2 regions of the Streptomyces sp. NPDC002088 genome follow, and region 2 is predicted to be linked to the other one. Evidence: riboswitches for the same ligand, from Rfam matches in the RefSeq annotation. Region 2 holds a riboswitch; the other holds the start of a gene.
The links. A riboswitch is a leader RNA that binds a small molecule or an ion and turns the genes downstream of it on or off. The one in region 2 is predicted to bind ZMP and ZTP.
Positions count from the first base shown of each region.

Region 1: it holds a riboswitch for ZMP and ZTP, as region 2 does, so the genes downstream of both, ABT114_RS18280 (glycine hydroxymethyltransferase) here and ABT114_RS02955 (bifunctional 5,10-methylenetetrahydrofolate dehydrogenase/5,10-methenyltetrahydrofolate cyclohydrolase) in region 2, are expected to answer to the same signal.

Region 1 is NZ_JBEOXO010000007.1:392,183-395,573, forward strand. It holds gene ABT114_RS18270 (glutathionylspermidine synthase family protein) at 1-208, shown strand, start outside; gene rocD (ornithine--oxo-acid transaminase) at 241-1,446, opposite strand; ZMP/ZTP riboswitch at 1,538-1,626, shown strand; gene ABT114_RS18280 (glycine hydroxymethyltransferase) at 1,665-3,113, shown strand; gene ABT114_RS18285 (hypothetical protein) at 3,135-3,391, opposite strand, start outside.
Region 2 is NZ_JBEOXO010000001.1:636,509-639,899, forward strand. It holds gene ABT114_RS02945 (COG4315 family predicted lipoprotein) at 1-393, shown strand, start outside; gene ABT114_RS02950 (hypothetical protein) at 407-676, shown strand; gene ABT114_RS02955 (bifunctional 5,10-methylenetetrahydrofolate dehydrogenase/5,10-methenyltetrahydrofolate cyclohydrolase) at 677-1,525, opposite strand; ZMP/ZTP riboswitch at 1,548-1,632, opposite strand; gene ABT114_RS02960 (roadblock/LC7 domain-containing protein) at 1,753-2,172, opposite strand; gene ABT114_RS02965 (sensor histidine kinase) at 2,169-3,391, opposite strand, start outside.

The DNA of each region.
Region 1 (3,391 bases), on a different contig from region 2:
CACCGGCATCGACGCCGACACCGCCCCTGTCCTCCGGGACGAACCCTGCTGCTACCAGGAACTGGCTCCTCTCCCCGCCTTCGACGGCAACCACGTCGTCCTCGGCGCCTGGGTCGTCGCGGACGAGTCCGCCGGCCTCGGCATCCGCGAGTCCTCCGGCCTGATCACCGACGAGTACGCACGCTTCCTGCCGCACGTGATCCTCTGAGGGCCCATCTACGGGCCCGTCTGAGGGCCCACCTACAAGTCCAGCACCGCCCGCAGCTGATCCAGTCCCCAGTCCAGATCCTCCTTCCCGATCACCAGCGGCGGCGCGATCCTGATCGTCGAGCTGTGCGTGTCCTTCACCAGCACACCCCGGTCCATCAGCCTCTCGGAGACCGCCCGGCCCGTCCCGTACGCCGGAGCGATGTCGATGCCGGCCCACAGTCCGCGCCCGCGTACCGCCGTCACCCGCCCGGTGCCGGTCAGCGTGGCCAGCTCCCGGTGCAGATGCCCGCCCAGCTCGGTGGCCCGCGCCTGGTACTCGCCCGACCGCAGCATCGCGATCACCTCCAGCGCCACCGCGCAGGCCAGCGGATTCCCGCCGAACGTAGACCCGTGCTCCTCGGGCCGGAACACCCCCAGCACCCCGGCGTTCGACACCACCGCCGACACCGGCACGATCCCACCGCCCAGCGCCTTGCCCAGCACATACACATCGGGCACCACGCCCTCGTGCTCGCACGCGAACGTCCGCCCCGTCCTGCCCAGCCCCGACTGGATCTCGTCGGCGACGAACAGCACGTTCCGCTCCCGCGTCAGCTCCCGTACCGCCGGCAGATAACCGGCCGGCGGCACCAGCACCCCCGCCTCACCCTGGATCGGCTCGAGCAGCACGGCCACCGTGTTCTCGGTCAGCGCCGCCCGCATCGCCGTGAGATCCCCGTACGGCACGATCTCGAAGCCCGGCGTGTACGGCCCGAAGTCCGCCCGCGCCTCCGGGTCGGTCGAGAAGCTGATGACCGTCGTCGTACGGCCGTGGAAGTTGTTGCCCGCGACCACGATCTTCGCCATCTCCGCCGGCACACCCTTGACCCGGTACCCCCACTTCCGGGCCGTTTTCACGGCCGTCTCCACCGCCTCCACGCCCGTGTTCATCGGCAGCACCATCTCCATCCCGCACAGCTCGGCGAGCTCCGTGCAGAACGCCCCGAACCGGTCGTGGTAAAACGCCCGGGATGTCAGCGTCACCCGTTCCAGTTGTGCCTTCGCCGCCTCGATCAGCCGCCGGTTGCCGTGCCCGAAGTTGAGCGCCGAGTAACCGGCCAGCAGATCCAGATAGCGGCGCCCCTCGACGTCCGTCATCCAGGCGCCTTCCGCCGTGGCAACGACGACCGGCAGTGGGTGGTAGTTGTGCGCGCTGTGCGCCTCGGCCGCGGCGATCAGCGATTCTGTAGCGGTCACGGGATCTCCAGAAGTCAGGCTGACCTCCTTACTATCGTCGCTCGCATGGTGGACGCGGGACCTTGGCCCCGCGACGCGCCCGGTAGGCTTTCCGGCAGGCCGTGACTGGCGCGCTGGGATGGGACGGACCATCGGGGAGCGGCCTGTGAGTGATCAGTGCCGTGCGCCTGGGCCGACCCGTGAACCGTGACCGCTCAAAGCCACGCCCGGAGGCCGAGATGACAGAGCAGCAGCCCCTCTCCACCGAGTCCACCGCCTTCCGCGCCGCCCTCGACGTGATCCGCGCCGTCGAGCCGCGCGTCGCCGACGCCATCGGCCAGGAGGTCGCCGACCAGCGCGAGATGCTCAAGCTGATCGCCTCCGAGAACTACGCCTCCCCGGCCACCCTCCTGGCCATGGGCAACTGGTTCAGCGACAAATACGCCGAGGGCACCGTCGGCCGCCGCTTCTACGCCGGCTGTCGCAACGTCGACACCGTCGAGTCCCTCGCCGCCGAACACGCCAAGGAGCTCTTCGGCGCCCGCCACGCCTACGTCCAGCCGCACTCCGGCATCGACGCCAACCTCGTCGCCTTCTGGGCCGTCCTTGCCCAGCGCGTCGAGGCCCCCGCCCTGGAGAAGGCCGGCGTCCGCCAGGTCAACGACCTCTCCGAGGCCGACTGGGCCGAGCTGCGCCGCGCTTTCGGCAACCAGCGCATGCTCGGCATGTCCCTGGACGCCGGTGGCCACCTCACCCACGGCTTCCGCCCGAACATCTCCGGCAAGATGTTCGACCAGCGCTCCTACGGCACCGACCCGGCCACCGGCCTGATCGACTACGAGGCCCTGCGCACCTCCGCCCGCGAGTTCAAGCCGCTGATCATCGTGGCCGGCTACTCCGCCTACCCCCGTCTCGTGAACTTCCGCATCATGCGCGAGATCGCCGACGAGGTCGGTGCCACGCTCATGGTCGACATGGCGCACTTCGCGGGCCTGGTCGCCGGCAAGGTCCTCACCGGCGACTTCGACCCGGTCCCGCACGCCCAGATCGTCACCACGACCACCCACAAGTCGCTGCGCGGTCCGCGCGGCGGCATGGTCCTGTGCGACGACTCCCTCAAGGACCAGGTCGACCGCGGCTGCCCGATGGTCCTCGGCGGCCCGCTCCCGCACGTCATGGCCGCCAAGGCCGTCGCCTTCGCCGAGGCGCGTCAGCCCTCCTTCCAGGACTACGCCCAGCGCATCGTCGACAACTCCCGGGCGCTGGCGGAAGGCCTTATGCGGCGGGGCGCCAGTCTCGTGACCGGCGGTACGGACAACCACCTCAACCTGATCGACGTCACCTCCTACGGCCTCACCGGCCGGCAGGCCGAGGCCGCCCTGCTCGAGTCCGGCATCGTCACCAACCGCAACGCCATCCCGGCCGACCCCAACGGCGCCTGGTACACCTCCGGCATCCGTATCGGCACCCCCGCCCTGACCACCCGCGGCCTGGGCACCGCCGAGATGGACGAGGTCGCCGGCCTCATCGACCGCGTCCTGACCACCACCGAGCCCGGCACCACCTCCAAGGGCGCCCCCTCCAAGGCCCAGCACGTCCTCGACCCGAAGATCGCGGACGAGATCTCCCGCCGCGCCACCGACCTCGTGTCGGGCTTCCCGCTGTACCCGGAGATCGACCTCGGCTGACACCTCGGTCCCGACGACGGGCTAAAGATCGATCAGCTCCTGGCGTGGTTCCTCCCGCGGCGGTCCGGCTCCGTGCCGGGCCGCCGCGCGGCGTATCAGCAGCGAGCCGCCGACACCGGCCGCGAACCCCACGGCCAGGCCCGGTACGGCCCACCAGGCGCTGTTTGCAGTCCGGCCGCCCTCGTGCCGGGCGGCCTCGCCCCCAGCGGGCCCGTCGCCGACCCTGCCGAGTACTCCCTCCTGGTGGAGTCGTACGAAGACCGAGCGTGGCGCCCGAT
Region 2 (3,391 bases):
GGCCCGTGCACGGACACCCGCAAGCCGCTGCTCACCGAGCCGGGCGCCGTACTCGCTCTGCCCCCGGGCATCGGCGCGCTCTCTACGGTCGCCCGCCCCCACGGCAGTGGCGATCAGGTCACCTACGACGGCTCCCCCCTCTACACGTTCACCGGCGACGCCCAGCCCGCCGAGACGAACGGCGTGACCCGGAACTGGCACGTGATCACCGGCCGGGGTGTGCCAGGCCAGGGCCGGCAGACCTGTCGCCGGGGCAAGAGCGCACCCGAGCAGGTAGGCGGCGAGCAGACGGCGCCGCCCCCCCGCGGTACGTCACGCTCGTACTCGCTCCGCGCGACTCGCTGCCACGAGCCGTGGGCCAGGGCGAGGTACTCCGCCTCGAAGTGCTGCTGAATTCCCCGGTGCCGTGGCCGAGTTGCTCGACCATGGACGCTCGGCGGCCCTCACCTGGGTCCCGGCGGACATGGAGGGGCTGCGGCCCGTCGGACAGGTGACGGACCGGCTCGGGCGAAGCGGTCAGGCGTACGTGTACGAGGCCGCCGGCGTCAGACAGATGCTGATCATGGACCCCGCCACCGGCACCGTCCTCGGACTGGAGGCCACCTTCACCACCGACCAGCCCGAGTACGGCGTGACGGCGGGCGACGTCATGGAGTACCGCGCCTGGACGCGCTGATCACACCCCGAGCTGCCGGGCGGCCGCGTCCACGGTCTGCTCCAGCAGCGTGGCGATGGTCATCGGACCGACGCCGCCCGGCACCGGGGTGATGAGCGAGGCTTGCTCCAGGGCCGAGTCGAAGTCGACGTCGCCGACGTTCCCGGCGTTGTAGCCCGCGTCGATGACGACGGCGCCAGGCTTGATGTCGGTGCCCTTGATCAGCTGCGGCCGGCCGACGGCGGCGACCACGATGTCCGCCTCGCGGACGACCGCCGAGAGGTTCCGGGTGCGGGAGTGGGCGTACGTCACCGTCGCGTTCCGGGCGAGCAGCAGCATGCCGGCCGGCTTGCCGAGGATGGCGCTGCGGCCCACCACGACGGCCCGCTTCCCGGCGGGATCGACGTCATACTCGTCGAGCAGGCGCATGATCCCGCCGGGCGTGCAGGACACGAAGCCCGGCAGACCGAAGCTCATCGTGGCGAACGACGCGAAGGTCACGCCGTCGACGTCCTTCTCCGGCGCGATCGCCTCGAAAGCGGCCCGCTCGTCGATGTGGTCGCCGACCGGGTGCTGGAGCAGGATGCCGTGCACGGAGGGGTCGGCGGAGAGCGCCCGGAGTGTACCGACCAGTTCCTCGGTGGTCGTCTCCGCGGGCAGTTCCACGTGCCGCGAGTCGATGCCGGCCTTGCGGCAGCGGTTCTGCTTCATCCGGACGTACGTGACGGACGCGGGGTCCGCGCCGACCAGCACCGTCGCCAGACAGGGCGCCGAACCGGTGCGCTCGGTGAGATCGGCCGCGCGCTCGGCGGTCTCCTCCACGATGCGCCGGGCGAGCGCGGTGCCGTCCATGAGCCGGGCCTGAGTCATGATCCACTCCTGAGCAGGTTGACCTCATCGCCCAGGCGCACGGCATCGACTTCTTCGGAGCCGCTCCCCGGTGGTGCTCCACCTCAGCGCCAGTCACGGCCCGCCACCAGCCTAACCGAGGCCGTACGAGGCTCAGGACCCGCTCCCGGAGTGCAATCGAATCCTGGACGGGCGGTGCTGAGCCTTGCCGCGTGGTGCTGTTCTGCCTGAGCCCGAGCGTGCCGCGACTATCGCGCCGCCACGGGCGCGGAGTGGAGTTCGCGTACCAGCTGCGGGGTGAGCAGTTCGCCGGCGCGGTCGGCGAGGACGGCCATTTCGTAGCCGACCAGGCCGACATCGCATCCCTCGGCGGCCAGGACGCCGAGGCAGCTTCCGTCGCGGATGCGACCGACCATGAGGAAGCCCCCGAGCATTTCGATCATGACGAGCTTCATGCCGTGGAAACCGTGTGCCGTCGCCGCGTTCTGGGCGAGGCTGGTGATGCCGGAGACGACGGCGGCGAGGTGGTCGGCGCGATCCCGGCCGAGACTGTCCGAGGCGGCCATGAGCAGGCCGTCGGAGGAGACGGCGACGGCGTCGGTGACACCGTCGGCGGTGCGTACGAACTCCGAGATGAGCCAGCCGAAACTCTGGACGGCGGTGGTCACGATGACGCTCCTTGAGTGGGTCGGGCTTCGGCACGAGCGACACCTGCTCTGAAGCCGTTGAGCAGGGAGGAGACAGCGGTGGGTCGGGCGGACGGAGGTGCGGTGGAGGGGTCCTGGGCGGGGGCGAGCAGGCGCCCGGGGAGGGCGAGGAGTGCGGACAGGCCGCCGCCGGTGGTGTCGAAGAGGTTGACCTGGGTGCCTTCGCCGAGGCGGTGGGTGAGTCGGCCGACGACGAGATGGCCGAGGAACCGGGTGGGTGCGGAGAGGAGGGCCTCCTCCCTGGAGTCGGCGAAGCGGGCGTGGGCACGTTCCTTGTCGGCTTCGGACATGCCGACGCCGTGGTCGACGACAGCGAAGCAGTACGTGTCGTCCTCGGTGTCGTACCAGCCGTGCACCTCGACCGGCTCGGTCGGCGGCGAGAAAGTCAGCCCGTTCTCGATGAGTTCGGCAAGGAGGTGGGCGACATCGGCGACGGCGTGCCCGCGCACCCGCACCGGCTCCACGGTCGCGATCAGGACTCGCCGGTACTGCTCCACCTCGGCGACGGCGGACTGGACCACTTCCAGGCCGTCGGCCGGTGCTGCGGTGGGCCGCGGCGGATTCTGCCCGGCCAGGACCAGCAGGCTCTCGGCGTTGCGCCGCATACGGGTGGCGAGGTGGTCGAGCTCGAAGAGCTCGGCCAGGGCGTCCGGGTCGAGTTCCTGCTGTTCCAGGCGGGTGATGAGGCCGAGCTGACGACGCACGAGGTTCTGGTTGCGGCGGCCGAGGTTGGCGAGCGATTCGGTGGTGTTGCGACGCAGGCCGGCCTGCTGGGCGGCCAGGTGGAGGGCGGTGTGTTCCACCTGTCGCAGGGACGCCGCGACCTCGGCGATCTCCGCTGCACCGCCCAGCAGTTGCGCGTCGGGGTTGTCCGGGGCATCCGCCGGCGGGAGGAGCTCCACATGGTCCGGGGGTGACTGTTGGATACGGGCCATGGTCGCCGGCAGCCGGTGCCGCGCCACGTCGTGGGCTGCCTCGGCGAGCGCGCCGAGCGGGCGCGTGAGGGAACGGGAGGCAAAGGCGGCGAGGCCCGCGACGAGGGCGGCCATGAGCGTTCCCGCGACGAGACAGGCGGCGAGGCCCGTCTCGGCGTCGTGGCTGAGCCGGTCGGCCCGGTCCCGTACGTCATCACCGACCGACTGCTGGGCGGCGTACAGATCGTCGACGAGTACGGTCATCG